4 regions of the Paenibacillus sp. P32E genome follow, and region 3 is predicted to be linked to each of the others. Evidence: riboswitches for the same ligand, from Rfam matches in the RefSeq annotation. Region 3 holds a riboswitch; each other region holds the start of a gene.
What was found. Region 3 has a riboswitch for cobalamin ahead of A3848_RS09195 (energy-coupling factor ABC transporter permease). Riboswitches for the same ligand answer to the same signal wherever they lie in the genome.

Region 1 (7,741 bases), on a different contig from region 3:
AGAGGCCATGCGGATCGACCAGTTCTGGTCGATCAGGAACGCCGTTTTGTAATACCAGATCGTCTTCTCGGACAGATCCGGTGCCGGGTTGGCGATCTTATAGGTGGTCTTCTCCTCATAGGAGAGCAGCTCGTACAGCGGGTCAATGCTGGCGGTGGACCCGGCAATGATCGAGGTCGAGCCGTTCGGGGCTATCGCGAACATCCAGGCATTGCGCACGCCGTCGGCAGCCACTTCCTGCTGCAGCTCGCGCCACTGCTCTGTTGTCACGTATTTGCCTTCCTGCTCGCCGCTGGTATAGCCGCGCGAGGTGAAGTAAGCGCCGGTTTCCCAATCAGAACCGGCAAACTTCGGATAACGGCCCTTCTCACGAGCCAGCTCCATACTGGAGCGCACGAGCAGATAGTTAATGTGTTCATATAGATGATTGTTATATTCCACGGCTTCGTCGGATTCCCAGCGGATGCCCTTCAGTGCCAGCAGGTGATGCAGGCCGAAGGTGCCGAGGCCCACCGCGCGGTATTGGCTGTTCGTGTACTGTGCCTGCAGCACTTCAATATTGTTGATGTCGATGACATTATCGAGCATACGAACCTGAATCGGTATCAGGCGCTCCAGCACACCGGCCGGAATCGCGCGGGCCAGGTGGATGGAATTCAGGTTGCAGACTACGAAGTCTCCAGGAACCTTCGAGATGACGATCCGGGTCTGGCCGTCCTTGGTAACCAGTTCTTCACTCTCGATAACGGTTGCCGATTGATTCTGCATGATTTCCGTGCACAGGTTGGAGGAGAAGACCATCCCCTGGTGCCGGTTGGGATTGGAGCGGTTCACCGTATCGCGGTAGAACATATACGGGGTGCCGGTTTCCAGCTGCGATTTCATAATCCGCTTCATGATGTCGATGGCCGGAACCGTGATGCGGGACAGCTCCAGATTGGCAGTGGCTTCGGCATACTTTTCACGGAAAGCACCTTGTCCAAGCTTCTCGTCATAGAAATCCTCGAGGCCCAGCGCGCGACCGCGGCCATCCTTCCAGCCCATCACCTTCTTCACTTCATGCGGGCAGAAGAGGTTCCAGTGGCCTCGTGCTTCGACAGCCTCCATGAACAGGTCCGGCAGGCAGACGCCATGGAACACATCATGCGCACGCATCCGCTCATCACCGTTGTTCAGCTTCAGGTCGAGGAAGGCAAGAATATCTTTATGGAAAACATCAAGGTAGACGGCGACGGCACCTTTGCGTGTGCCAAGCTGGTCTACGCTGACTGCAGTATTGTTCAGCTGGCGGATCCATGGAATGACACCGGAGCTGGTGTTCTTGTGGCCGCGGATATCGGACCCGCGGGCCCGCACCTTGCCGAGGTAGACGCCGATGCCTCCGCCCATTTTACTTAGGCGGGCCACATCGGTATTGGAGTCGAAAATGCCTTCGAGCGAGTCGTCCACGGTGTCGATGAAGCAGCTGGAGAGCTGTCCGGCGACCTTTTTACCCGCATTGGACATGGTAGGTGTGGCAGCGGTCATGTAAATGTTGCTCATGGCCCAGTAGGCTTCTTTGACCAGATCCAGCCGTTTCTCTACCGGCTCTGTGTGCATGAGGAACATTGCGATAATCATATAACGCTCCTGTGGAAGCTCCATTACGCGGCCGTCAAAGTCATGCGCCAGATAACGGTCCGACAGGGTCAGCAGGCCGATGTAATCGAACAGCAGGTCGCGCGTGTAATCGATGCAGCTGCCCAGTTCCTCAATCTGCTCCTTGGTGTAGTGGGACAGCAGTTCTTCACGGTAGATGCCCTTCTTCACGAGATCGGTAATCAGCGGGTACAGCTCGCCGTAAGGCTCTTCCGGGTATGCTTTGTAGCGGCGGTTGACGGCAGCTTTTTTGTACAGGGAGGTTAGCAGTGAACGCGCAGCAGCGAACTTCCAGTCCGGCTCCTCTTTGGTAACCAGTTCAAGGGCACTCATCGTAAAAGCATTGCTGATCTCTTCTCCGCTGACCTCATCACGGCGCAGCTTGGACTGCACTCCGCGGATCAGAGTTTCCTTGCTTAATTGATCCAGGCCGTTCAGGATACGGTCGGCGTACACGGAAATGCGGATTTCATCAAAAGCCAGTTGGCGGTTATCGGGTTTCACTACGAGCTGTGGCATAAGTTTAACCATCCTTTCATTTTTGGGTTTAATTTTCAATATCACAAATTGAAGTATATAAGCGCAGAGAGCGGCCCGCCCCGAGGCTTGGCCTGCTCTTTGAAAGTTAACTGAATTTATAAGGCAGCCGGCTCCCAATGTACGATTTCCGTACCGGCGAGACTGGCCTGAATATCAATAATGCGCTGGTTGCTGCTTCCCCGGTAGGGAAGGGTAGTGTCTTTGAGTTCTTCCACAAAACGTCCGTCGATCACGACCTGGCACGAGGCCAGCAGGTTCCATTCGGGTGAGCCGGGTGTCGCTGTAAGCTCTTCATAGGTATAGCCGGTGTAAATCCAGACGGGATACTCCGGCAGCACGCTGCGCAGCTCCAGAATGAAGCCCGCAGCCTCCTCTGCCGAGAAAAAAGGGTCGCCGCCTGCCAGTGTCAGTCCGTCCAGCAGCGGATTCGCGGCTATTTCGGCAATGATCTCCCGTTGGCGCTCCCGTGTGAACGGCTCGCCGAAATTGAAGTTCCAGGTCTTGGGATTGAAGCAGCCCGGGCAGCGGTGACGGCAGCCGCTGAGGAAAAGGACGGCCCGCATGCCTTCTCCTTCATTGATCGATTCCGGGTAGTAGCCGCATATGTTCATAGGTGCTTAACGCGGTCCCTTACTTCGGCTTGCTTGGCGGCATTGAAGCGGGTCTGATAGTCGCCGGTCAGGTAGCCGGTTACCCGGCGCAGACGGCGGATATGCACATCGTTCTCATGCGCGTCGCAGGAAGGGCAATTGGTGCCAATCACGCCTTCGTAGCCGCAGTTTGAGCAGCGGTCCACCGGATGGTTGATGCTGAAATAGCTGACTTGCTGTTCCAGCGCGTAACGGATAATCTTGACAAAAGCTGCCGGGTTGCTGCGAGCATTACCATTCAGCTCCACATAAGAGATTGCACCCGCATTGCAGTATTCATGGAACGGTGCTTCCAGGCTGATTTTCTGCGCAGCGCTCAGCTCATGGTAGACCGGGATGTGGAAAGAGTTCGTATAGTATTCGCGGTCGGTGATGCCCGGAATGGAGCCCAGTACTTTACGGTCCACCTTGGTGAACTTGCCGGACAGCCCTTCAGCAGGTGTGGCGAACAGGGTGATGTTGAGGTTCAGTTCCTCGCTCTTACGGTCGCAGTATTCCCGCATGTGGCGGACAATAGCGAGCGCCTTGGCATGGATCTCCATGTCCTCGCCGTGATGCTTACCGTACATGGCCTTCATGCACTCGGCCATGCCGATGAAGCCAATCGACAGACTGCCGTGCTTCAGCAGTTCGCCAACCGAATCCTCGGGAGCCAGGTCCTGGCCGCCTTCCCAGACGCCTTCGCGCATCATGAAGTCAGAGGCTTTAGCCTTCTGGGAAGCCTGGATGCGGAAGCGGTGGAGCAGCCCATCCAGAGCGATGTCCATGTAATGGTTCAAATCGTCATAGAAGCCTTTCTCGTCGGCGGCAAGCCGGCGTCCTGTGGCAGTTCCGTAAGCCAGTCCCAACCGCACGAGATTGAGCGTATTGAAGGACAGGTTGCCTTTGCCGGAGCAGTGGTTGCGTCCGAAACGGTCGCCCAGCACCCGAGTGCGGCAGCCCATGGTTGCAAATTCAGTATCCGGGTCGGCCGGATCATAATATTGCATGTTGAGCGGCGCATCCAGATTGGCGAAGTTCGGGTACAGTCTGCGGGCAGAGCATTCGGCAGCTTTGAGGAACAAGTGATAGTTCGGATCGCCCTGCTGCTGGTTCACGCCCTGCTTGCATTTGAAGATCTGGATCGGAAATACCGGCGTTTCGCCGCTGCCGAGTCCGTTCATCGTTGCGGTCAGCAGCGAGCTGATCACGAGCTGGCCTTCCGGCGAGGTGCATGTGCCGTAGTTGATGCTGGTAAAAGGAATCTGGCCGCCCGAGCGGCTGGACATCGTATTCAGGTTATGTATCATGCTCTCTGCTGCCTGCAGCGTTTCGCTCTCTGTTTCTTTTAATGCAAAGCGGAAGGCCCGCGGATACAGCTCTGCCAGATCGCTGCGGCTCATAGTGACTTCGCCAAGATGCTCACCGGCTTGTCCTTCTTCGAAATATTCGAGTCCCTTGCGGAACAGCTTGGCAAAGGACTTGGTCACATAAGGGGCCAGGTCATAATCCAGCTTGTTGGCGGATACGCCGCCGTATTGGGCATTTTGCTGAGACTGGAAAATAATTGCTACGAGCGACATTGCAGTCATGATCGAGTTGGGAGGACGCACGCTGCCGTTGCCGGTGTTGAAGCCTTCGCGGAGAAGCCGTTCAAACGGGATGAAGATGCAGTTGGTGGTTCCGATCGCGTATTGGTCCAGATCATGGACATACACTACGTTATCAAGGGTAGCCTGTACCAGTTGCGGCGGCATTGTGAAGTTGCGGGCATACCACTTGGAATACTCACTGCCGAACTTGCTCATTTTGCCGGAGAAGCTCTCTCCGTTCAAATTGGCATTCTCGCGCAGCAGATCCAAATCCCGGCTGTCGATAATATCGCGCCCCAAATGGATGACTTCCTCTAATAGATCCTCCTGTGCAGCTTGTCCACCGTTGTACCGTTTCTCCAGCAGCGTCATTGTATAGCCCTCTCCTCTCGGTATATAAAAAACGTTCTAATTGTAATAAGACACCCCTTAACTCAGTAAAAAGAGCATCTTCCGCCGAGGACGGCGGAAAATGCCCGGATGCGTAACGCAAATAACCGAAACCGGATATTTACGGATGGTCTCCATGGAAAGAAGCTTTCCCGCAGAAGCCGATACCTGAGCGCGATAAGGCTTATCGCATTCAGGTATCGGCAGCCTTTGCTTCCCATCCTGGGGGAAGGCTAAATCTGCTTGTGCAGGCCGCATGCGGACACCTCTCCTGTTCCTCGCAGGCGTAAATGATGGTGCCCGGAAACAGGCAGGTCTCCTGGCTTCCGGTGAATCTTGGAGGCACCTTCCCAAGGGGGAATACCCTCAGTGGCGTGAGCCTCCAGATACTGTTCCGCAGGGGCTTGTGGAAGCCTGCGGAACATCCGGTTACAGTGGCGGGACCACAGCGGATTTGCACCGCGCTTCCCTATTAAGCTTCAACTCTCTTGAGAGAGTAAAGCACCTGTTTCCACTATATTTTGTTGTCGTTAGATAAAAATAACCCAATATCTTGTGTTTGTAAACATTTTTTTGCGAGCCCGCGCTGGGGGCGGATTCAGCCGATTTACTCACAGATGATCCACAGCCCATCCACAGATATCCCGGCATTCGTCCACAGTTCGTCCACAGGTAATCCACAACTTGTGTGTAAATTTTTCCGATTCTAGTTCATAAATTGTCCCCATATTAGGGGTGATTTGTGGGGGGAGGCGGGAGTTGCTACAATAGAGGGAACTGGAGACTTATATACCGGATTTTTTTATATTTTATAGTAGGAGGGGTTTCGAATGGCTATTGGCGAAGTAACCGTAATTCCGATCGGAACAGGCAGCACCAGCCTCAGCAGCTATGTTGCGGATATGCAGCGCGTGCTGGAGACAGTGGAAGGTATAACTTACGAGCTGACATCCATGGGCACAATTATCGAGGGACCGCTGGCGCGGATTCTGGCGGCCGTCGAAGCATTGCACGAGTCCCCTTTTACTGCCGGAGCGCAAAGGGTGTCCACCTCACTCAAGATTGATGACCGGCGCGACAAGCCCTCCACAAGCCGCAGCAAGCTGGAATCGGTGGAGCGCAAGCTGCAGGCGGAATAGTTCTGAATAATTACAGCAGACAAGGAGCGTGTCCTCTATGGCGGCAATGAATCAGCAGGTCGGGATACAGATGTATACACTACGGGATATGGCCGAAAAGGATTTTCTGGGCACACTGCGCAATGTGGCGGAGATCGGATACAAGTCGGTGGAATTTGCCGGTTATTTCGGCGTATCGGCTGCCGAACTGCGCAGAACGCTGGATGAGCTGGGGCTGGCGGCTCCTTCGGCACATGTCGGACTGGATTTCAGCAGCCTGGAGAAGATGCAATCGGCGTTATCCAGAGAGATTGAATATGCCCGGGAGGTGGGGCTGGAGTATATCATCACGCCTTCGGCACCGCTTCCGCAGCATCCGGCACTGGACGATGTGCTTGCACTGGTGCCTTTCTTTGAAAAGGCCTCTGAACTTGTGCGGGCGGCGGGTCTGAAGTACGGCTATCATAACCATGACTTTGAGTTCAAGCAGCTCAACGGGCAGGCTGTGATCGACATCTGGCTGGAGCGGATTCCGGCTGGAGATATGGTGGCTGAGTTTGATTTGGGGTGGGTGCATGTAGGCGGTGCCGTACCGGCAGAATATGTATCCCGTTACGCCGGGCGCGTTCCGCTGGTCCATATCAAGGATTTTGGCGCGGGCCATGAAGAAACCGATCTTGGAAAGGGCCAGGTGGACTTCGAGAGTGTCTTCAAGGCTGCGGATGACGCCGGTATTCGGCACTATATTGTGGAGCAGGAGGTCTTTGCTTCGTCCTCTCTGGAGAGTGCAAGGCTGGCGCTGGATTACTTCCGCAGACGGGGAATGCTGGGATAACTTTGAGGGACTCGATTCCCCTACGCAGCGCGGGTCCTGTATAAATCACGGGCGCAGCACTGTGAAAGAATGGGTTGCGTTTTTCCCCAGACGGGGTATAATGTATTTTGTTTGACAGAAAAAAAGCTTTAAGCTGGTGTAGCTCAGGGGTAGAGCAACGCACTCGTAATGCGTAGGCCGGGGGTTCAATTCCCTTCACCAGCATCCTTAATAACTCAATCATGACGCGGTTTTCCGGGATTTCGGGGGGCTGCGTTTTTTTTTTTTTTTATGGTAAATCCACTACTATAACTATATATAATCAAATTGGAGTTAATACATCTGTGAAAAGTGAAGATTTATATCAACTTATAGGTAATAAACTTGTAGGGATTATCCCTGATGCGTGGGACGAAATTCATCTCTATGCTGAGATATTACCTGGTTCAAGAATAGTTTATTTCTACTTTACATCCACTACCAAAAATGAGTTGATATATAGCCATAGTATTCTACAACAGCGTACAATCTGGAAATATGAAATTCTAGGTTTACATCCTACAGATGGTTTTCACCAAAGGTATCTAGATGAGTATTTAAAACAAAAGGCCGATTAATCTCCCAGAGAGCCATAACGGTAGTACTCACTTAGGGGAGCTTCTATATTTATAATTGTGTTGCAGAAAAAATTTACTTTTCTGCAACTTTTTCTTTATTTTAGCGTCATGTAAGAGGATGTTAAATTGTGTAAATAGGAGGATTTCTCTGTGGTAAAGAGAATTTTTGTTATTTTCGCTATGACTATAGGATTAATGGTATCTGCTGATCAGTCCTATGCCCGTCCCACTGAGTTACCGCCAAGTAACGACCGTACGGATGTGGTCTATGTTAGCGAAAATGTAGTAACACTGGTTGACTATATTAATAATAAAGCAGATATAGTTGATTTACAGACAAAGATAACCACAAATATTTCGGATGGTTCAAATACGATCCTAGATGTAAAGGTTATAAAAAATC
Region 2 (7,741 bases), on a different contig from region 3:
TAAGGACTGGAAAAGCGTTATTTCGCAATATCCGCTCTTTTCTCTGACTATATGGACACAGAAGCCGTTATTATGCTACTTCATTCTGGAAATCGGTCAAAAGTCACTAGATAAGTGCATCGGAGTCCGTTTCCGTTCGCAAGGGGATCGGCTAGAGGCTGCCTTACCGTAAATTATGCGTCGGCATTATGCGTACAGCTTTGAGCATCCTGCTACTTCACAGAAACTGACTATACATCCACCTGACCGATCCGGCCATTTAACTAACTCCAGTTACTCCAATTCAAACCAAATCTGAATGGATCAACTTCACTGGAGCAAGTAACATCAAGGCAATCTTACAGCCACAACGGCCGCCATTTCTCTGGTGACCGCTGCCGCCGGGTCAAAGGTACCGCCAGATCCGGTCATATAGCCAAGCTGAGTGACGGAACGGACAGCAGATAGCGCGTAGCTGCTAATCCGGGCCTCGTCCGTAAATTTCACAGCCTGCGGGGCGGACGCAGAAGCTGTATTTTCCAGCTTGAACGCTCTGGCGATCATGACAGCCATATCCTGGCGGGAGATGATGCCGTTCGGATTAAAGGTTGTAGCCGTGATCCCATCGACAATGCCGAGCTGTTTGGCTCTCAGCACTATTCCATAATACCATGCGCCAGTCTTGACGTCGCTGAATACCGGTGCACTGCTTGCTGAAGAAGGCTCATTGTGGGTCAGTCTGAGCAGCAGAGCCGCAAATTCCGCACGGGTAATCTTCTGCTTCGGCGCAAAGATCAGGCTGTTTCCGCTGACCCCTTCCATCAGCTTCCGGGTGTAAGCCTGATGCACGGAATCCAGCGCCCAGGCCGAAATCAGGTCCTCATCGGTGAATACCGCTCCCCCGGTCACACCGGAAGGAGAAATGCTGAACAGCTTCGACTCACCGTTCAGATAACGGCTATACGCTGTCAGCGCCAGCAGTGCCTGCTCGGTAGCTACGCTGTTCGCGGGTTGTCCCAGTGTATGCGCATAACCGCCGTCCGCTTGCCGGAAGGAAGCCAGATGGCTAAGCAATCCGCCTTTGGCTTTGACAAACCGGGAGTCATTCGGGCCAATGCCCGCAGCACTCAGGGCAATAATCACCTGCGCTGTACTCTCACTGTTCGCTTCACCAGCCTGTTTGTAGCCGCCGTCTTCCTGCTGCTGCTGTGACAGCCAGGCAATGGCCTTGTCTATTGCCGCCGCAACAGCAGCCTGGTCAGCATGAGCAGCAAGTGCGGTAACCGCCATTGCGGTAATATCCGGATCTGCTGTTCCGCCTGCAGTGAGCGGGAAGCCGCCGTCCTTATCCTGAGCTTCGAGCAGGGCTTGAGTCAGGCGTTCTTTGGTCCACTTGGCACTAGAAGGCACCGTATAGGAGCCGCTATCCAGGGCAATCAGGGCAAAGATCAGACCATTGTTTCCCTGGCTGGTCAACTTGTCATTGTTGTAGATTTTCTCAATCAGGTTATAGCCGCCGAACGTCTGCGGATCTGCACCCGCAGCAGCCACAGCCAAAACTAGACGCTCATAGTCTGTAACCTTGCGGAGCTGCCCCTGACTGTCCGACAGCTGCTCCTTCACACCTGCCAGATAAGCAGCAGGTACCGCATGACCTGAACGGGCAAGCCCAACAGCTTGCCAGTCACTAAGCTCTTCCGTTGCTGTTATGCCCTTTGCTGTAGCAGCAATGTCACTTTTCAGCTGCTCTGGCTTAGGCTCCCACTTGCTGCGGTCAACCACTGCGTAATCGGTGAAGTGGCTAACCTTTCCGGTGAGAACCCCCGTCTTGGCATCCAATACAGACGGAACCGGAATCCAGCGGCCTGTGGCCGGATCGAGCCAGGCCAAGGCCAGATTGGCTGGATTAAGGACGGTGACAGGCACCGTAATGGACAAGTCGACCGGCTTCACAAATTTGGTACCATCCGGGGAGAAGGTGTACAGCCCCGATACCAGCTCCTTGCGGGACGAGCTGTTCTCCCGCACGCTGATCTTCACGGTTCCGGTAACCGCACCGGCCGGAATCAGCAGTTGCACTTCACCGCCGCTGTCCTTTAAGGCTGCACCCGCACCAGGGGTAACTTCCTGCTCGAAGGCAGCAGAGTTTGCCGTGAATTTCCCGCTCAGTGCCGCCGCTTCTGACGCCGTCATTCTCGCGTTCAGGTTCGTAACGGCTGTTGTCTGCCCCACCTGATTCAGCGGAAGAGTGTTGTCAGTGGTGATGTCCACGGTTCCCTTACTCCCCGGGAGACCGCCTGCGCCTGGAGAAGTGATTTCATAATCTGTCGTGTAGGACCAGACAAGCATATCTCCATTACTCAATTTATAATCAGCCGCACTAAATCCGGGGTCCTTACCATTTACGTAATAGAGCCATCCGCTTTTGGGTCCCCGGTCAAATTCTTTGAGACCGTCGATAGACACCACATACAGGCTTCCGCCGGAGGTGGTGGCCTCTACTTTGCCCCCTAATTGACGTTTCAGCAGGCTGTATGCCGTTTCCCCCGGATTCAAGACCACCTGCGTGCTGGGCAGAATCGTTCCTTTGGCACTGTCTCCGATAACCGAGATCGTTGCCGATGCCGGCTGAGGCACAACTGCCGGATCTGCAACGGTCAGCTTTTGCGTATAGCGGGCAATTTTCGGCGTGCTGTCGGCAACATAGCCGGTTACAGCAAGCGTGTACGCACCCGCAGGCAGACCTTTGTCAAAGGCAGCTATACCTTTGTCATTAGTAGTTACTGCTGTGCCGCCAATCTTGACCTGTACACCCGCTGCCGGCGTTACCACCGGGTCAGAGGTAAAGGTGGTATTATTCCAGACCCACTGCTTCTGCGCTACCGCAACGGTGAACTTTTCACCCGGCTTAGGTTGCGCTGGACTGACCTGTACCGTATTCACCACCTGGGTATCCGCACCGGCATAATACACCAGCACCCGGTCGGATGCCTCCAGTACGTAATCCCCCATCCCGACAGACGGGTAGATCCATTCGCCGCCCCGCTGCACCGCAAAGCTCCAATAGCCCTTATACGTGCCGCTCTCTATTCCGTTAATCGCCGAGACATAGCTGCCAAAAGATGATTCTGTAATCTTCAGCGGAATATTCCCAGACTCAGCGAGTTTCTTCAGCGCTTCCAGTGCATTATACGCCTCCAGCGTACCGTCGATGACCGGTCCCTGTGGACCTTCAACCGACAGATAAGCCGCTACATTCTTCGGAGCAATCTTCAAAGGCTGCGTATATTTCGCAACTGCCGGGGCCTTCCCCGGCGCGTAACCGGTCACAGCAAGCGTATAATTACCTGCTGGAATTCCTCCGGTAAAAGCTGCAATGCCTTTTGCATCTGTTGTGACCGTATGATCCCCAATCGTCACCTGTACCCCGGCAGCGCTTGAGGTTACCGGACTGGAAGTGGCTGTGAAATTATTCCATACCCATGTTTTTTGGGTGACCGTGACGGTAAAAGTTTCACCCTCTCTGGGCTGCGCCTTGGAAAGGGCTACTTGATCTACAAGCTGTGTATCGCTGCCAGCATAATATACCAGCAGCTTGTCCGACTCCTTCAGCTTGAAGTCTTTCATGCCTACATCGACGCTTGCCCATTCACCGCCGCGCGAAACGGCATACATCCAGCCATCATACCCGCCATAGGTCCCGGCAGAGATGTTGCCGATACCCGTAACATAGTTACCTGAAGGATTCGTAACCGGCAGGCCATTTGCCGCAGCTACTTTGTCCAGCGCCTCGAGTACATTTCCCGCATACGTGCTGCCCTGGCCCAGTGTCTTCTCAGGACCTTCGATCGTGAGCGGTACATAGACTAACGGATTTTGCGGTGCCGGCTTGGAAAAGTCATACAGTTTGCCGTTCGTTCCACCGCTGAACAAGCTGTAGGCCACCAGCGCCTGGAGTCCCTGCTCCGTGGCCAGCACATTGGCGCTACCGCCTTGATTATGGGCAAAGGCACCATTCTCCAGCCGGAAGCTCAGAAGCCTGCTGATTAGATCCGCTTCGTTCTTGGTGAACTCGTCACTGGTGGGGTCTATGCCATAAGAAGACAGGGCAATGATGGCCTGGGCCACACTTTCGCTGCTGTCCCCGTAACCGCCGCTGGCATCCTGTTTGGCGGCCAGCCAGGCTACAGCTTTTTGTCCGGCTGTCGTAACAGCCGCTTCATTCTTATGAACAGAAAGGGCAGTCAGGACGATGGCCGTCATATCCGGATCGCTCGCTCCCGGGAACAGAGCGAAGCCGCCGTCACTGTTTTGCTTGGATAGAATTTCGCTTAACAATGATGTCTGGTTCCATTTGGCATCGCCGGGAAGCGTATAACTGCCGGAATCCAGTGCGAGCAGTGCATATACCGGAGCATTCAGCGACTGGCCGCTAATTTTGTCACTGTTGTAAATGCGCTCCAGCAGATTGTACCCTGCCCCCGAACCACTTCCGGCAAAGTTCGCCGGATCCCCGCCGGTCGCCCGCACAGCAAGCACAATCCGCGCATAATCCGTAACATTCGGGAAAATGCCTCCCGCAGCCTGCACCTTCTGTGCAAGCGATTGGGCATAGCTCTCCGGCACCCGGTAGCCCGCCTGGGCCAGGCCGATCGCCTGCCACTCCGAAGTCACACCGCCGCTGATAATATATTCAGCAGCTGTATACGTTGCCTGCGAGACCGATACCTGTCCCCCGGGAACTGCTGCAGTTAGTGCCGCTGCTGCTTCTCCGTCCGCAGCATGGTCAGCCGCATACACAGCGTCTGCAACACTATTCGTTACCTTGTTAGCGGATGCTCCTGCCGCAGCAAAAGCCTGTCCCGCCGGAACCACAGCGGTACCTGTAATCGAAATAAGCAGTAATAAGACCAGACCAAGTACAAAAGACTTGGCAGAATACAATGGTTTCATCGTCAACCTCTTTCCTTTTTAATGAAATGGATTGTAGTGCACAGCAGGGGATGACCCTAACGACATAAAGACCGCCCTTGTTCAGGGCGGCCCGGAAGAATACAAAGTGAAGGCTACGGCGCTCCTAAGCTCCGGACTCCATCCATCTGCATATGTTCCGCATTCTTACCCCACGAAGAATAGAAACGTTCACGAAAAAGGCAGGTCTCCTGGCTTATGCCTCATTGCTGCTCTTGGCCTTCCCATCCTTCTACCGGACAGTGGCCGCTCTAAGAGCCGCTCCGCATTTACAGTGGCGGGACCGCGCCGGATTTGCACCGTGCTTCCCTTTTAAGCCGATTCTGATTCTGTGAAGCAGAACCGGCACCTTCTTCATAACCTATTAAATTTTAATATCCATAATCATATCCAGTATTCCCTTGTATGTCTATAGACAAGCTGTTTCATAGTGGACGCAGGTAGCCCAGCAAACTTGCAGAAGGATTTAGTATGTTTCTAACTTTTGCAATTATGGTTAGTTTCATTGTACGTCATTTGTTAATGCCTCGCCTGTAGAAATGGTAAAAACACATGTCACTAAAGCCAAGTGGTCGGGATTTTTTAAGGGGGATTCTATGCCAAAACTACACGATCAGAATTTGACATCTTCTACTTATATTAATATTGATTTTATATACCACATCAAACAAGTTAACCGCTCCATCGTTATAGCTAAGTAAATGAAAATCCGATAGAAATAATTTCTTATACTTCATAATTGAGAAAAAGACTGATACAGGATTACCTCTATCAGTCTTTTCTGTTTAACATTGTATTCAACTAATTATTCTTCTGCTTTGCAACTTGCATACCACCGATGATAAACATGAGAATCCCAATTACTGCTAGAATAATCCGAACTAAAAATGGACTCAATGAAAACACAGCTTCACCCTGCCAGACCACTCCGAACAACCTTTCATCCAGCCCCACAATCGCCAATAATGGCTTAAGAAACAAACACAGCACTAGGATGTGTCTGAAAACTAAATAACATGGTAAGATTTGAGAAAACGAATGGGGCGTCAAGCATGATTCAAAGACGGTACGAAATAAGCGATGAACAGTGGGAACAAATTAAGGACATGTTTCCACCCTACAAAACAGGGCGTCCGTCAAAATTAAGTGAAAGAACCATGTTTAATGCTTTTTTATGGATCGCTCGAAGTGGTGCTGCCTGGCGCGATCTACCGGAGGAACGCTATGGTTCATGGAAAACGGTCTACAGTCGCTTCTGCAAGTGGCGAGATACCGGACTGCTTGTCGCGATCTTCCAAACTCTTCAGGTCGAACCTGACTTTGAAAACTTGAGCATTGATTCTACATCGGTCAAAGCCCATCAACATAGTGCCGGTGCTAAAAAAACGCCCCAGGACACGAAGTGAATCAGCACATCGGCGTCAGTCGTGGCGGAAAGACAACCAAACTTCATACCGTCGTCGATGGATTAGGAAATCCCCTCGCTTTTCTTCTGACGGGTGGTCAAGTCTACGATTCCGTTCCAGCGATCGATTTACTTCAGAAGCTTGATATTACAGGAAGTCATATTCTTGGCGACAAAGCCTATGGCTCAGAAGTGATTCGGAATTGGATTACAGCTAAGCAGGCATCCTACACTATCCCGCCTAAAGCGAATAGTCAAAACCCATGGGAAGTCGATTGGTATCGGTACAAAGAACGCCACTTAGTGGAGTGCTTTTTCAATAAAATCAAACATTTTCGCCGTGTGGCTACTCGTTACGACAAATTGGCCAAGTCATTCTTGGCGTTTGTATACGTAGCTGCCATTTTCAAATTGACTCAATGAAAAGTTTTCAGACACGACCTAATAATACTATCCCCCAAATAATATTGCTGTTCATTGATTCAAAACCTCTTTTCCAATTCATTTTAACTTGGTCACTTTGGTGTGAAACTGTACAAATAATTTAGCGGTATTTAATTGATTAACAAAATTAGATAAATTATCCACTCCATTTAGTATATCCTCGAATTATTCATAATGTAAATATTTTAGTCGGCAGTGAATCCTGCACTCAAGAGGTAGACTGGCTACTCGCTGCGATTAACTGTCTTGGATAGTTTAGGTATACCTGATATTTACCCTTATATAATAAAACTTCCCGTGGTAGTGTGAACATAAAGACAATGGGGGGGATATTTGTGTTTTCTAGTGAAAATGTAGATATTGATAAAATAGACCTAGTTTACGACTATAAAGATAGCAAAGTTTACAGGGATAGTTTTAATCAACTAGCGACTTTGGTTTTTGATATCAACTTTGAAGATTGGTATCAGAAAGGATTCTGGGATGATCGTTATATATGCCATTCTTTCATCAGAGATAATGTAGTGATTGCCAATGTATCCGTTAGCAAAATGGACTTGATGATAAATGGATTAAATAAAAAAGCGATTCAAATTGGCACAGTTATGACTCATCCTGATTTTAGAGGGAAAGGGCTTTCTGGAAAATTGATGAGGCACGTTCTAGATTTGTACGAGCATGATTGTGATATCTTCTTCTTATTCGCTAATAGCAGTGTAATTGATTTCTATCCAATATTTGGATTTGAATCCGTTGGTGAATCACAAATCAAACTTAAATATCTTCCCACTCCAAATGCGGATACTACCTTGCGCAAGTTGAATTGTTCCCGTAAGGAAGACTTGGCATTTATCAAAAGAATGGTTTTATCTCGCAGACCTGTTTCAGAACAATTTGGTGATATTAATAACCTAGGACTCTTTATGTTTTACGCTATAAAAG
Region 3 (7,741 bases):
CTGCTGATCGTCAACAAGGCGGCGGGAATCATTGTGCATCCTACCCACGGGCATTATACCGATACGCTTGCGAATGGAGTCGTCTATTATTGGGCGCAAAAGAGCGAGCAATTCCGATTTCGTCCCGTTCACCGGCTGGATCAGGAGACGTCGGGTGTGCTAGTCATTGCCAAGAATCCATACAGCCACCAGCATATTTCCGAGCAGATGATTGCCGGAACGGTGGACAAGCGCTACAACGCCTGGGTGCATGGTGTTCCTGCTGCGCCAAGCGGCGATATCGACGGCCCGATCGACCGCGATCCGGCGGAGCCGCACCGGCGGATCGTAACGCCGGAGGGTTATCCCTCCTTGACCCGCTACGAGGTCAAGGAGGTGTACCCCGGCGCGGCCAAGGTCGAGCTGAAGCTGGAGAGCGGCCGCACCCACCAGATCCGGGTGCATATGGGCTCCATCGGCTGCCCGCTGATCGGTGACGGCATGTACCGTCACCCGCTATACGCCAAGGCGGGAGTGCCCGCCGGGGTGCCTCAGGCGCAGATTGCGGAGGAGCAAGCGCAACTGGAGCGTGTAGTGGAGCTGGATGGTGCAGAGCGCGCGCAATTGAAACGTATAATGGAGCTGGACGCCTCCATTCTGCGCCAGGCGTTGCACGCGGTTCGACTGTCCTTCCAGCATCCTGTGCTGCGCACGGAGCTGGTTTTTGAAGCACCGCTGCCACCCGATCTGGCGCTGCTGCAGGAGAGGCTGCAGCGGGATGCGGCCGGGGAGTAGCCAACGGCTCTGTGGGGAAATGAGAGGTAAAAGTGCCTTTGATTTCACCTCAAGCGAGCTATACGGGAAAAGGTTTGAAATTTTCAATGTACACCGAAGGAGCAGCTGATGAGTCACTTAAAAGTCTATCAATATCCTAAATGCAGCACCTGCCGCAGTGCCGTAAAATGGCTTAGGGAAGCCGGCCATGAACTGGAGCTGCAGCATATAGCCGAGCAGCCGCCCACTGTGGCTGAACTGCGCGTGCTGGTGGCGGGCAGCGGGCTGGAACTGAAGAAGTTTTTTAATACAAGCGGAGAAGTGTATAAGAATCTTGGACTGAAGGATAAGCTGCCCAGTCTCGGCGAAGCGGAGCAGCTGGAACTGCTGTCCAGCAATGGCATGCTGATCAAACGTCCGATTGTCACTGACGGCACTAACGTTACCGTGGGCTACAAGGAAGAGCAGTACGCTGCTGCATGGAACAAGGCCTGATTCCTTCTACAACCGAAAATAAGAAGATACAAGGAGAGGTTACACATGAGTTCAGAAACGAAGGGCCGGGTAATGATCGTCGACGGAATGGCTCTGCTGTTCCGGGCTTTTTATGCGACCGCTTATGGAGGATATATCCGCAAGACTAAGGCTGGAATGCCGACGAATGCGGTGTACGGATTTTTGCAGTATTTCTTCGATGCGGTTAGCACGTTTGAGCCTTCCCACGTCGTCTGCTGCTGGGATATGGGCAAAGGGACCTTCCGCACCGAGAAATATGACGGCTACAAGTCGAACCGGATTGATGCGCCGCTGGAGCTGATCCCGCAGTTCGATCTGGTCAAAGAGGTGGTAGCTGAGCTGGGTGTGCCGAATATCGGCCTGGTGGGCTATGAAGCGGATGATTGCATCGGCACGCTTGCGTCCTGCTACAGCGGAGAGTCCGAGGTCTATATTTTGACAGGAGATCATGATATGCTGCAGCTGGTCAGTGACAGCGTTAAGGTCGTGATTATGAAAAAAGGCCGCTCCAACTACAAAGTGTACGATCCTGCGGAGCTCCTGGAAGAAAGAGGGCTAACGCCTGCCCAGGTGATTGATCTGAAGGGCTTCATGGGCGATACCAGTGACAATTATCCCGGCGTACGCGGCATCGGGGAGAAGACAGCACTGAAGTTGCTGACGGAATACGGTACCGTGGAAGGCGTGATCGAGAATCTCCATCTGCTGCCCAAAGGAGTGCGCGCCAAAATCGAAGCTGATCTCGATATGCTCCATCTCTCGCGCGAGTTGGCCGAAATTCGCTGCGATGTGCCGGTAGTCTGTACACTTGCAGAATGCCTGTGGGAGCTGCAGCGCGAGAACGCGGCCCGCAAATTTCAGGAGCTGGAGTTCGGCAGCCTGATGCATTTAGTCGGCACGGTACAGGATGGACGGGGCATTGTGCAGATCGAGCTGGGGGATCTGGGTTAAGACTCCATTCCATCTATTCAGCAGGACGAACCACTGCCCAAATAGTTAATTTGTAGACATAGCGCTTCTTGTGCCGCCAGCGGCAGGGAGGCGCTTTTTGTTATTGACGAATGTGAAGCAAAGCTATTATAATCTTAATATACTTATTAAATAATTAACAAATACATTAATCTTAGAGAGGCGGCATTGGAATGGCTCAGCGTGCAGTGCTTAACACGGATATCCGCAAGGGAACGATTAACCGGAACATTTATGGACATTTTTCCGAGCATTTGGGACGGTGTATTTATGAGGGGATCTGGGTAGGAGAGGATTCACCGATTCCGAATACCAAGGGTATCCGCAATGATGTGGTGAAAGCGCTTAAGGAGATCCAGGTGCCGGTGCTGCGCTGGCCGGGCGGATGTTTTGCCGATGAATATCACTGGAAGGATGGCATTGGGGAACGCGAAGGCCGCAAACGGATGATCAACACTCACTGGGGCGGTACGGTGGAGAACAACCATTTTGGAACGCATGAGTTTATGGAGCTGTGCGCTATGCTGGAGTGCGAGCCTTATATCAACGGTAATGTAGGCAGTGGAACGGTACAGGAAATGTCCGAATGGGTAGAATACCTGACCTTTAACGGCGTATCTCCGATGGCTGAGCTGCGCACGAAGAATGGCCGCGAGGAAGCGTGGGCTGTCAAGTATTTTGGTGTAGGCAATGAAAACTGGGGCTGCGGAGGCAATATGCGTCCTGAGTTTTATGCTGATCTGTACCGGCAGTTCCAGACCTACGTCCGCAACTACGGGGACAACAAGATTCACCGGATTGCTTGCGGGCCGAATTCGGACGATTATTACTGGATGGAAGTGTTGATGCGCGAAGCTGCCAAGTTTATGGACTCCATCACGCTGCATTACTATACCGTTCCCGGCGCAACTTGGGAGCATAAGGGTGCGGCTACCGGCTTTGAAACTTCGGAATATTTCACAACACTGGAAAAGGCGCTGCACATGGAAGAATTGGTATCCCGCCACAGCGTGATTATGGACAAATACGATCCTGAGAAAAGAGTCGGCCTGATCGTCGATGAATGGGGTACCTGGTATGATGTGGAGCCGGGCACGAACCCGGGCTTCCTGTATCAGCAGAACTCGATCCGCGATGCGCTGGTTGCCGGATTGACACTGAATATTTTCCACAAGCACAGCGACCGTGTGCGGATGGCGAATATTGCCCAGACGATTAACGTGCTGCAGGCCGTTATTCTTACCGAAGGCGAGAAAATGCTGCTGACTCCGACTTATCATGTATTTAATATGTACAAGGTGCATCAGGACGCCGAACTGCTTGATCTGACGCTGGACAGCGGTTCTTACAGCTATGACGGTAAGGAGATTCCGGAAGTATCCGCTTCGGCATCGGTAACAGCTGAAGGTGTCATTCATGTCAGCCTGTGCAACCTGAATCATGCATCCGCAGCGGTGCTTCCGCTGGAGCTGCGCGGACTTGCCGGTAAAGCGGTGCAGATTAACGGTACAACGCTTGCCGGGGCAACCATCGATGCCCATAACTCGTTCAGTGAGCCGGAAGCGGTTGCTCCGCAGCCGTTCACTGCCTTCAAGCTGGAAGGAGATACGCTTACTGTGGAACTGCCGGCGATGTCGGTAACGGTACTGGAAATTACACCGAACGCATAAAAGGAGTACTGTTATGGCCACAACCTCTGCCTGCAAAGGCTGCCGGGACGATTATAAAGTAACAGAAGCGCAGATCGCCCGTATACTGGCGTCATCGATGTTCAATGAAGGCAACACCGCTTCAGATCAGGTATATACGGAGCGGGTCGCCATCTGCAGGACCTGCCCCAAACAGCAGGATGGCGTAACCTGCACGGCCTGCGGCTGCATCATACCGGTTGTGGCCCGGCTGAAAGCGCGCGGTTGTCCGCTTCCCGGCGGCGGTCTATGGCAGCCTGTTAACGAATAGGCGCGTACAGAAGTCGTCAGGCCAGGCAGTCTAGAATACAGCATTGCATGAATATGACTGAACCCAAAACCCCCGAATTCCACCAGTTTGGTAAACTGTGGAACTCGGGGGTTCTTATTTTTGTTCACTCACGTATAAGCAGGCTTAAGCAGATCCAGCCGCCTCACTGCTATCCGGCATATCTGTATAGTATAGATCAACCAGCATGTCTTCGTTATAATTGCCAAACCCTTTGCCGAACAGGGTAAGGCCCCCGATATGCTCGGCGTCTTCTTCCACTGAAAGCATGAACGTCCATTGTTTGCTGCGAATGCCCACCTGGTCAAGCGTAACCTCAGACAGTTTATGACCATCCATAAAAGTGCCCTTGGGCGTAACCCTCAGCTGCTTGAGCAATCCATATTGATTGGTGAGTGCAGGCCACCAGGAGGGTGTATATTTGCCCTGTCTGTCTCCGTAATCGCCGGGACTGGTCCAAAAGCCAAGTTTGTGCCCGTTCAGGGTGAAGGTGATGTCCGAAGGCCAATTGTTATTGATGGACGGCGCTTCTGAGGCAATCTCCATCGTTATAACCAGTTCCTCGGGCTGCTGGCTGGACAGTAGAAAGTTGGGGATTTTATATTCGACATACCCCTTGCCAAACCAGAGAATACCGGCATTCATCCGCTCCAGATCCCAGAAATAACGCGGATCGTCAAAGTTGCCGATGATTTGCTCAGTGGTAGCCAGTCCGCAGGTTGGTTCGATCTGGAAATTGGAATAATGCCCGACTGGAATCTCTTTCCGGTGGCATTTACGCTCTATTTTGTCTTGGCCCGGGAACAGAATCTCAGCATGGTCCACGTCAATCGTGCAGATCTTCTGCAGGCCGCTCCGTCCGGGAGCCATATGGGTGCGGATCAGCCCGGCGGCTTCCAGCTTACGCACATGCATAGTCATGATCGCACTGCTGAGTTTGACCGATCCGGCTAATTCCTTGACATTCATGGGCTGAACGGCGAGCAGACGGAGCATATGCAGGCGTACAGAGCTGGATAATGCTTCGTACACCGGCAGGGATTCTTCAGTAAGATCAAGTTTCATGAAAGGCCTCCGATTCAGGATTATAGTTAATAATTATATTACTCAAGTGGCATTCTTACAAGCTTCCTGCGGCTGCACTTTTATCACAGACATGTATGAGCGATGTCCGCTATGATGTACAGGATGAATCAGCGACGAAACAAGGTGCCTTTGATTGTATATCAAGGGATAACAGGGAATCGGGTGCAACTCCCGAGCGGTCCCGCCACTGTAAGGAAGAGCCGGCTTTCAAAAGGTCACTCGGTGATAGCTCCGGGGAAGACGAAAGCCATGCTGTGATCCCGAGCCAGGAGACCTACCTTGTTTGCGCACACACGACTCTACGCGGATAGGAGCGGTGTACGAACGGATGATCAGATGGGGGTGCGCTGCTTGTTTTGGCGGCGGAGCAGCCTTCTCTTTGTGATCTGAACACGTACATATAACTCCCACCCCCTCAGGGCGGGAGTTTTTGGTTTGAAAGGTAAGAATGTACATGTCTCATGCTTATCAGAATTAAGGATGGAGGTTTAAGAATGGATAAACGCAGTTTTTGGCGCTTTGCAGCGCTGGTCTGTGTATTTGCCGTTTATTTGTTGCTGAATGAACCGGGCACAGCTGAAGCGATGCACATTATGGAGGGATTTTTACCGGTAGAATGGGCGTTGTTCTGGTGGGTGGCCTTTCTGCCATTCTTTTTGCTTGGAGTCCGTAAGCTTACCCGAATTACCCGGGACAATCCCGAGCTGAAGCTGCTGATGGGTCTGTCGGGTGCCTTCACATTTGTGCTGTCCGCCCTCAAAATGCCGTCGGTAACCGGAAGCAGCTCCCATCCTACAGGGACGGGACTTGGCGCTGTGATGCTGGGGCCGCTGCCGATGAGTGTGATCGGATCGGTTGTGCTGTTGTTCCAGGCACTGCTGCTGGCGCACGGCGGAATTACTACACTTGGCGCGAACGCCTTCTCCATGGCGGTGGCCGGACCTTTTGCCGGTTATGCGGCCTATAGGCTGATCATGAAACTGAATGGCCGGGAAAAGCTGGCGGTGTTCTGTGCGGCTGCGGTAGCGGATCTGATGACTTATGTCGTCACTTCCTTTCAGCTTGCGGTGGCTTTTCCGTCGGCAGATGGCGGCGTGCTGGCTTCCTTTGCTAAATTTGGCGGTATATTTGCCGTGACCCAGATTCCGCTGGCAGTCAGCGAAGGACTCTTGACCGTGCTGCTCTGGAACTGGCTGAAGGCTTACAGTCCGCAGGAGCTGTCACTGCTCAAACGTGCAGCCGGGGGAGGCGGCGAACGGTGAAGAACAAATGGAGAAACCTGTTGATGCTGCTCGCAGTGATTCTGCTGGTGGTCCTGCCGCTTCTGCTCGTGAACGGGGATTTCGGCGGAGCCGATGACGCGGCCGAGAGTGCAATCACGGAGATTGATCCCACATACAAGCCCTGGTTCAAACCGCTGGCTGAGCTGCCGGGTGAGACGGAGAGCATGCTGTTCGCGCTGCAGGCAGCCCTTGGTGCAGGAGTGATCGGCTATACGCTGGGTCTCTTGAGGGGAAGACAGGACCGGCAGAACCAGCAGAACCGGCAGAAGCTGAATGATTAGAAGAATGGATGCGTTATCCTGCAACAATGCCCTGAGGCAGCAGTCCCCGATGTGGAAGAGCCTTTTTGCGGCAGTTATGTTCATACTCGCTTATGTGCTGCATCCGGCGCTTCAGATGCTTATTGCACTCTGGATGATGCGGTGGTGTCTTCTCTACGCCAAAATCCCCCCGCGCGCTTATGGCCTTCTTGTCGGGACAGCGTTGTTGTTCTTCGGCCTCAGCCTGCCGGCATTGCTGGTGGAGTTCGGCCATCCGGCTGCCGGAGAGGCTTCTTGGCATCTGCAGATTCCAGGCATGTCCCTGGTTCTGTACATGACCCCGGCAGGGGGAATGCGGGCTGTGCTGCTGCTGGCCCGGGTGTCAGCCTGCCTGGCCTGCTGCCTGTTCATTATACTGACGACACCGTTTGGCGAGCTGCTGCAGGTGCTCCGCCGGCTGCGGATGCCGCAGATTGTGCTGGAACTGATGCTGATTATGTACCGCTTCCTGTTCCTGCTGGATGACACAGCCCATGGGCTGCTTCTGGCCAGGCGCCTGCGCGGCGGTCAAAGGGGCTTCTGGTCGAAGCTGCAGGAGGCTACAAGTATGGCAGCTTCACTGTTCGCAAACACCATGCACCGGTACTATGGGCTGTCGCAGGGGCTGGCAACCCGGGGATTTACCGGGGAGATTCTTTTACCGCCCTATGTGAAGCGCACAGTGCCGCGAAGGTTTGCCTTTGAAGCCTATGCCGGAATCGCGCTCCTGGTGGCTGCACAACTGTGGCTGCTATGGGCTTGATGCGAAAGATGATGATCCATGAAGTGAAGCCGCCTGGAGAAGAGGAGCCACATGAACATAGATTACAGTTTGGCCTTTGAAGATGTTGTATTTCA
Region 4 (7,741 bases), on a different contig from region 3:
GCAGCCTGGATTCTAAAGCCGCAAACGAGGTTATGAATCTGCTGGTGGAGGTGAATGAGGCGGAGGGAGCCACGGTGCTGATGGTCACACATGATGCGGTAGCAGCGAGCTTTTGCCACCGGGTCATCTTTATCAAAGACGGGCGCTTCCACAGCGAAATGTACCGGGGCACCAGCCGGGCCGCCTTCTTCCAGAACATCATCGACATGCTGTCGCTGCTGGGAGGAGCGGGCCATGACCTTCCGGCAGTTCGCTTATAGGAATGTAACACGGAATAAGCGGAAATATGCCGCGTATTTTGTCAGCAGCGCGTTCTCGGTCATGGTCTTCTTTCTGTGTGCACTGTTCATTTATCATCCGGCGATTTCGCAGGATATGATCCTGGGGACAGCTGCAAATACGATGATGGTGGCCGAAGGAATCATTTATGTCTTTTGTTCCCTGTTCGTACTCGTGTCAGTAGGTTCATTCTTGCAATCACGTAATCTGGAGTTCGGAATTCTGTTGATGCACGGGATGACCAAACAGCAGCTGAACCTGATGGTATTTCTGGAAAATATGATGATTGGCGGATCTGCTATCCTCACCGGCACACTGCTGGGGCTGCTGCTTGGCAAGCTCTTCCTGATGATCGGGTCCGGGTTTCTGGGCATTCCCCCACTTACATTTCACCTGCCCTGGCAGGCGCCGGTGCTTACCATCTGCAGCTTTGTTCTGCTGTTCATGCTGATCTCGCTGTCTACTTTTGTTTTTATAGGGAATGAAGCACCGCGCGGCCTGTTCCAGGGCGGGCACAGAGGGAATGCGGAGCCAAAGGTATCCAAGGAGCTGGCGCTGATCTCAGGTCTGTTGCTCCTCGCCGGGTATGGTCTGGCGGCTGCCACGACGGCCGCAACTGTAGAGATCATGATGGTTCCAGTGGTGCTGATTACTGTATGCGGCACGTATCTTTTCTACACACAACTCAGTCTGTATATTGTGGGGATGCTGCGGAAGCTGCGCCGCTTCTATTGGAAGCATACGCATATTCTCACGTTCTCGGGATTATCGTACCGGTGGAAGGACAATGGGCGGATGTTTTTTATGGTCACTATTGTATCGGCAGTTTCTTTCACCTCGGTGGGGGTATTCGCATCGATCCACACGTTGTCACGGGAGCTGAAGCTGGATTATCCGGCGGCTGTCGGCTATGTAGCCAAGGGCGGGGAGCATGCTTCCTCGGAAGAGAAGGACCTGTGGGGGATTACTGCAGAGCTGGAGCAGCTGGGTCTGACTTACGAAACCCTGCGGATTCCACTCAAAGTCGCAGCGGTCGTTTCGCAGACAGGTCCCGACCATATACTTCAGCTGCCTCTGATGTCCTACAGGAATTACAAGCTTGCTCTGGAACATGCGGGCTTCAGCTCGAATGAACCGCCGCTGGAAGGCAATGAAAGCCTGGTGATGATCGGTTCCCAGCGCGACCGCAGTCTGACCGCAGAGCGCTTCAAAGCAACATATACACTTCAGCAAGGAATCCAGATTGAAGAGACCGGCTATACGCAGCATGTGCCGGTTGCCGAATATCTGCTGCCGGAGCTGGACGGCAGGGGAGGCGGCGATTTCAGCGGGCTGGTGATCAGCGACAGTCTGTACAACCTGGTTATCCCTGTGCAGCAGGATTGGTATACCGGCTTCTATGTGGATGATTTTACCCGGACGGTGGGGGTGGCTTCAGAACTCGCTGCCAAAGGGAAGGTTCCCTATGAAGAAAAGTCTGCTTATGCCGTTGTGATCAGCGGAACCTTATTTGAGATTCAGCGCACGCTGTACAGCACCATGCTGTTCGCTTCGCTGCTTGTCGGGACCGTCTTCTTCATTGCTGCCGGCAGCTTCCTCTACTTCCGTCTCTATATGGATCTGGATCATGACCGCCTGCAGTATTCCACCCTGTCCAAAATGGGCCTGACTGACCAGGAACTGGACCGCATTGCGACACTGCAGCTGGCACTCATGTTCTTCATCCCGGTGCTGCTGGCGGTTCTGCACAGTCTGTTTGCTTTTATTGCGCTGCAGCGGCTGTTCTATCTGTCCATTGCTGCCGAGACCGGGGCTGTCCTGACCAGTTATCTGGCTGCCCAGACGCTGTACTTCTTCTTCATCCGCAGCCGCTATTTGCGCAACCTCAAGAAAAATCTCATCTAGACGGAGGGAACCGAATGAAAACCTGGATTACAGATATTATGGAGCAGTTCGGATATGCCGGTATTTTTCTGATGCTGGCGCTGGAAAATGTCTTTCCCCCCATTCCTTCAGAGGTCATCCTGCCCTTTGGCGGGTTTATGACTACAACCTCCGGACTCACAATACCGGGTGTGCTTATTGCCTCTACGGCGGGTTCTTTGCTGGGTGCAGCCATTCTGTATTGGATCGGCCGGATGCTGGATGTCAGCCGAATGGAGCGGATTGTGGACCGCTACGGCAAATGGATACGGATTAAGAAAAGTGATATCCGCAAAGCGGATGCCTGGTTTGATAAATACGGCTACTGGACGGTGCTGTTCTGCCGGATGGTGCCGCTGGTGCGCAGTCTGATCTCGATTCCGGCAGGAATGTCGGGAATGAAGTTCGGACTTTTTATGCTGTTTACGACGATCGGTACACTGGGCTGGAATACATTGCTGATCCTGCTGGGTGCTGCGCTAGGAGAGTCCTGGGAGGACATTGGAGGGTATATAGAGGCTTATTCCAGCGTGGTCTACGCCCTGATTGCCGGAGGAATTCTCGTGCTGGGACTGTTGTATTTGCGTAAACGCCGTACCGCCGGCAAAGCCCGCGGGTAACAACACCAACAAATTCTATGCTTTGGAAGCGAGTTTTGAACGAAGCAATTTCATAGATGTGATGCTCACAAAACTAAGTTTATGCTTTCGTAGCGAGTTTTGAACGAAGTGATTTCATAGATGCGATGCTCACAAAACTTTTAGGAGGAGATTACATGGAGCTTTTGACTATAATTAAAGCAATCATCTTGGGTATTGTTGAAGGTTTGACTGAATTTGCTCCGGTGTCCTCCACAGGCCATATGATTATTGTCGATGATATGTGGCTGAAATCGCAGGAATTTCTCGGAAAATACACAGCGAATACATTCAAGGTAGTGATTCAGCTGGGCTCGATCCTGGCCGTGGTGGTGATTTTCCGCAACCGGTTCATCGATCTCCTGGGTCTGAAGCGGTTCAGCCGCAAAGAGCTGACAGCGGTGCCGGAAGGACAGCCAGCAGTGGAAACGGCGGGACGGTTGAAGCTGGCACAGGTGCTTGTGGGTCTTATCCCTGCCGGAGTGCTCGGCTTTCTGTTCGAGGATTATATTGATGAGCATTTGTTTTCGACCTCAACGGTGCTGATTGGTCTGGTCGTAGGCGCAATACTAATGATCTGTGCAGACCTGTTTGCCCCCAAAAAGATCAAAACGGAGAGTGTCGATCAAATTACATATAGGCAGGCGCTATCGGTCGGTCTGGTCCAGTGTTTCTCGCTGTGGCCGGGCTTCTCCCGTTCCGGTTCCACGATCTCCGGTGGCGTTCTGCTCGGTATGAGCCATCGTGCCGCGGCCGACTTCACCTTCATCATGGCGGTGCCGATTATGGCTGGAGCCAGCCTGATTTCACTGCTGAAGAACTGGCAGTATTTCACTCTCGATGCGCTGCCGTTCTTTATTGCCGGGTTTATCAGCGCCTTTCTGTTCGCGCTGCTGTCCATGCGTTTCTTCCTGAAGCTGATCAACCGCATTAAGCTTCTGCCGTTTGCGATCTATCGGATTGTTCTTGCTGTAGTGGTATATCTGGTATGGTTCTAGAATAGAAAAAATAATGCAGGCGGTGCCTTCCTTGGAGGGTATCGCCTTTTTGTCATGAGCACTGATCAAGATTCAGATGCCAAATCGGGCAAAAAGCTGCTTTGCTATAGCGAATGTGTATAGCTGAAATCGCCGGAATCTGTTGCGGATGGCAAAAAAGGTACAGTATGATGGCATCAGATTTAAGGATGAAGTTTTGAAAAGCGAATATAGGAGACAGGTGCCGGATGAAGCGAATGTAGCTTTTGTCCAGCTTAATAGGGAAGTTCGGCTCGAAACCGACGCGGTCCCGCCACTGTAACGGAAGAGTTCCAGCTTAATGTGTCACTGGCAGACAGGTAGATCCAGCCGGGAAGACTTGCTGAAGAATGATGACTCCGCTAGCCAGGAGACCTGCCTGACTCAGAAGCACTGCAGTACCTACGGTAGATAGGGAGGTGTTCAGACGTTATTCCATTTAGAAGATCAATGGGCGTCTTTCCCTGTGGCTTATTTTTCGGGAGAGGCGTCTTTTTATAAGGACATACAACAAATAGCGAACAGATGAGGAGCAGATTTCAATGACAACAAAATTGATCACCAGCAATCTGGGGTACCCGAGAATCGGCAAAAACCGTGAATGGAAAAAAACACTGGAGGCTTACTGGTCCGGTAAAATTGGCGAGCAGGAGTTCCGTGCTGAAATGGCGGACATTCAGCTTAAGCACCTGCAGTCGCAGCAACAGGCCGGTATTGACCTGATCCCGGTGAATGATTTCACCTTCTACGATCATGTGCTGGACACAGCCGTCATGTTCGGCATTGTGCCGCCACGTTATGATTATGACGGCGGGGCTGTCCCGCTTGATCTATATTTCGCCATGGCCCGCGGCAATGCGGCCGCCCCGGCCTGCGAGATGACCAAATGGTTCAATACGAATTACCATTATATCGTGCCGGAGATCGGCAGCCTTACACCCCGGCTGACTGAGAATAAACCGCTGGCCGCCTACCGCTTCGCCAAAGCGCAGGCGGGCATTGAAGGCAAGCCAGTTATTGTGGGACTATATACCTTCCTCAAGCTGTCCAAGGGATTTCCGGCTGCGGACATCAGCGAGGTTGCCGCCCGCTTCCTGCCGGCTTATATTCAGCTGCTGCAGGAGCTTCAGCAGGAAGGTGTAACCTGGGTGCAGATCGACGAACCAGCCATCGTTATAGGATTGAACGCGGAAGACATTGCCTTGCTGAAGACCATTTATAGCGGGATTTCCGCTGCAGTCCCCGGCTTGAATCTGATTCTACAGACTTATTTTGAAGCGGCTGAACCCTTGGAAGCATTGCTTGAATTGCCGGTACAGGCCATTGGCCTTGACTTCGTCCATGATGGCGGTGCGAATCTGGAGGCGATCGGACGACTTGGCTGGCCGGAAGATAAATGGCTGGGTGCAGGCATAATCGATGGACGCAGCATCTGGCGTGCCGACCCTGATACCAAGCTTGCACTGATTGAGAAGCTGGCTCTTCATGTGCCGCTGGACCGGCTGATTCTTCAGCCATCCTCCAGCCTGCTCCATGTACCGGTTACGGTGCAGAGCGAAGGGAAGCTGAAGCCTGCTGTGAAGCAGGCGCTGGCCTTCGCTGACGAAAAGCTGACAGAGCTTCGGCTGCTCGCCGCAGCCGCAGGCGGTGACAACGGAACGGCCGAGGCGGAGCTTGCGGGGAGCCGGGAAGCGCTGGCTGTCTTCCGCGCACTTCCTGAACGCGGCCGCCGGGATGTGGCGGAGCAGGTCCGCCGTCTGGACGAACTTCCGGACAGCCGGAGCCTGCCGTTCGCAGAGCGTGTGAAGCTGCAGCAGGATAAATGGCGTTTGCCCCTGCTGCCGACTACAACTATCGGCAGCTTCCCGCAGACGGCTGAGGTCCGCCAGGCGCGTCTCAAATGGCGCAAAGGGGTGTGGAATGAGGAGCGCTATGATATGTTCGTCCGCCGTCAAATCGCCGAGGCGATTACACTTCAGGAGGAGCTTGGTCTGGATGTGCTGGTACATGGTGAATTTGAGCGGACGGATATGGTCGAGTTCTTCGGCGAGAAGCTGGGGGGCTATCTGTTCACCCAGAATGGCTGGGTGCAATCCTATGGCTCGCGCTGCGTGAAGCCTCCGGTGATTTACGCGGATGTCGCTTTTATCCAGCCAATGACCGTCAAAGAAAGCGTCTATGCCCAGTCCTTGACAAAGCTGCCGGTAAAAGGCATGCTGACCGGACCGGTAACCATCCTGAACTGGTCCTTCGTACGCGATGATCTCAGCCGCGAAGAGGTAGCGAAGCAAATTGCCCTTGCTCTCCGTCACGAGGTTCAAGCGCTGGAGGATGCCGGAATCGAGATGATTCAGGTGGATGAGCCGGCCATCCGCGAAGGGCTGCCGCTGAAGGCGGAAGACCATGAGAATTATTTGAATTGGGCTGTACGGTCCTTCCGGGTGGCCACAACCCATGTGAAGGATACCACGCAGGTTCATACGCATATGTGCTACAGCGAATTTAACGACATGATCGGGGCGATCTCGGCTATGGATGCGGATGTGATCTCCATTGAGACTTCCCGCAGCCATGGGGAGCTGATTTCGGCTTTTGAAGATCATGATTATGATAAAGGCATTGGACTGGGTGTCTATGATATCCATAGTCCCCGTGTTCCGGAAGTAGAGGAGATGACGCAGAATATTGAGCGCGCACTGCGTGTACTGGATGCCGGACAATTCTGGATTAATCCAGACTGCGGGCTGAAGACACGCGGCTGGGAAGAGACGGTGGCGGCACTTCGCAACATGGTCCTGGCCGCAGGTAATGTGCGGAAGAAAAACGCTTGATAATCATTCTCAATCTTGCTAGAATGAGAAAAAGAATAGAAGGAACCTGGACCAGGCTTCCTTCTTATCCTTGAATGGTACGTCTTTTTGCAGGAGGGTTTCACCTCCCCTTGCTGGAATCGACGCCATCTATACAGCAACTGATCTGAACGGCAAGGTGGAGCTTGTCCGAGCAGAACCTAACCCGTATTCCTTGTGAATATAGGGTTTTTGGTGTTTTTTCTTTTCGCGAATCTTATATCCCCAAATAACGAAAGCACCTTTAGATGGGCAAATCAGCCACTGGATTGGAAAATCTACCGAATTCCTGCAACCTTCCAGCTTTTGGAACGTCAAAGACTTTAACGCGAAAGATGCCTACAGACAAAAAGCTCTTCGCTGGCAGCAATCTGTACAAAAGAAGCGGAAATTCCACTACACTTTTGGAGGAATGGGCATGCAAAAAAGGGGTCTGCATTATCTGTATTATGTATTGGGACTAATAGTGTTTGCTATCGTTTTGGCAGGGTGCGGGGCTGGAAGCAATAATGATTCTGCAAGCCGGTCGGAGATGAAGGCAGACAATTCCAGCACGGCAGAAGGCTTCGACGGCGCAGCAGACCAGAACACTTCAGCGAATGCTGCGCCGAAGGATCAAGCAGTGTCGGCTGCAGCTGAAGCTCCTGCGGCTGAGGGAGACAAGGCTGGCGGAGGAAGCTCAGCGGTAAGCAACACGGATGCAGCGCGTGCAGCTGAAGGAACGGCCGGTTTTACGGGAAATGACGTTGTGGCAGGATTGAACAAAAAGCTGATCTATCACGCCAGCCTAACGATGGAAGTGACGGACTATGCTAAGGCGCAGACAGAAGTACGCAATATGGTGACGCTCGCAGAAGGTTATATTGTTGAATTTTCGGAGAATACCTCCGAATATGAGCATGGCGGAGCCTTTATTCTGAAGGTGCCTGCTTCGGGATTTTCTTCCTTTCTGGACCATTTGGAAAAGATCAAAAACGTGAAGCTTCAGCATAAAATCCAGGGTCAGGACGTTTCAGAGGAATATGTGGATCTGGGG

Region 1: linked by a shared signal. The riboswitch ahead of A3848_RS20585 (anaerobic ribonucleoside triphosphate reductase) and the one ahead of A3848_RS09195 (energy-coupling factor ABC transporter permease) in region 3 are both predicted to bind cobalamin.
Region 2: linked by a shared signal. The riboswitch ahead of A3848_RS00635 (S-layer homology domain-containing protein) and the one ahead of A3848_RS09195 (energy-coupling factor ABC transporter permease) in region 3 are both predicted to bind cobalamin.
Region 4: linked by a shared signal. The riboswitch ahead of metE (5-methyltetrahydropteroyltriglutamate--homocysteine S-methyltransferase) and the one ahead of A3848_RS09195 (energy-coupling factor ABC transporter permease) in region 3 are both predicted to bind cobalamin.

What each region holds. Positions count from the first base shown of each region.
Region 1 is NZ_LVYY01000024.1:177,762-185,502, forward strand. Features, by position in the region: gene A3848_RS20575 (ribonucleoside-diphosphate reductase subunit alpha) at 1-2,157, opposite strand, end outside; gene nrdG (anaerobic ribonucleoside-triphosphate reductase activating protein) at 2,274-2,789, opposite strand; gene A3848_RS20585 (anaerobic ribonucleoside triphosphate reductase) at 2,786-4,771, opposite strand; cobalamin riboswitch at 5,082-5,313, opposite strand; gene A3848_RS20595 (MTH1187 family thiamine-binding protein) at 5,620-5,928, shown strand; gene A3848_RS20600 (sugar phosphate isomerase/epimerase family protein) at 5,966-6,742, shown strand; tRNA gene A3848_RS20605 (tRNA-Thr) at 6,875-6,946, shown strand; gene A3848_RS20610 (immunity protein YezG family protein) at 7,066-7,338, shown strand; gene A3848_RS20615 (hypothetical protein) at 7,489-7,741, shown strand, end outside.
Region 2 is NZ_LVYY01000001.1:202,470-210,210, reverse strand. Features, by position in the region: gene A3848_RS00635 (S-layer homology domain-containing protein) at 328-4,932, opposite strand; cobalamin riboswitch at 5,115-5,318, opposite strand; one part of gene A3848_RS31135 (IS5 family transposase) at 6,003-6,330, shown strand; one part of gene A3848_RS31135 (IS5 family transposase) at 6,330-6,778, shown strand; gene A3848_RS00615 (GNAT family N-acetyltransferase) at 7,135-7,741, shown strand, end outside.
Region 3 is NZ_LVYY01000008.1:93,804-101,544, reverse strand. Features, by position in the region: gene A3848_RS09225 (RluA family pseudouridine synthase) at 1-774, shown strand, start outside; gene A3848_RS09220 (arsenate reductase family protein) at 883-1,248, shown strand; gene A3848_RS09215 (5'-3' exonuclease) at 1,294-2,220, shown strand; gene A3848_RS09210 (alpha-N-arabinofuranosidase) at 2,412-3,908, shown strand; gene A3848_RS09205 (DUF6171 family protein) at 3,922-4,197, shown strand; gene A3848_RS09200 (ArsR/SmtB family transcription factor) at 4,342-5,280, opposite strand; cobalamin riboswitch at 5,406-5,597, shown strand; gene A3848_RS09195 (energy-coupling factor ABC transporter permease) at 5,796-6,563, shown strand; gene A3848_RS09190 (energy-coupling factor ABC transporter substrate-binding protein) at 6,560-6,865, shown strand; gene cbiQ (cobalt ECF transporter T component CbiQ) at 6,858-7,646, shown strand; gene A3848_RS09180 (energy-coupling factor ABC transporter ATP-binding protein) at 7,698-7,741, shown strand, end outside.
Region 4 is NZ_LVYY01000012.1:138,760-146,500, reverse strand. Features, by position in the region: gene A3848_RS13060 (ABC transporter ATP-binding protein) at 1-260, shown strand, start outside; gene A3848_RS13055 (FtsX-like permease family protein) at 235-2,184, shown strand; gene A3848_RS13050 (DedA family protein) at 2,199-2,822, shown strand; gene A3848_RS13045 (undecaprenyl-diphosphate phosphatase) at 2,978-3,838, shown strand; cobalamin riboswitch at 4,040-4,253, shown strand; gene metE (5-methyltetrahydropteroyltriglutamate--homocysteine S-methyltransferase) at 4,399-6,687, shown strand; gene A3848_RS13035 (DUF4349 domain-containing protein) at 7,124-7,741, shown strand, end outside.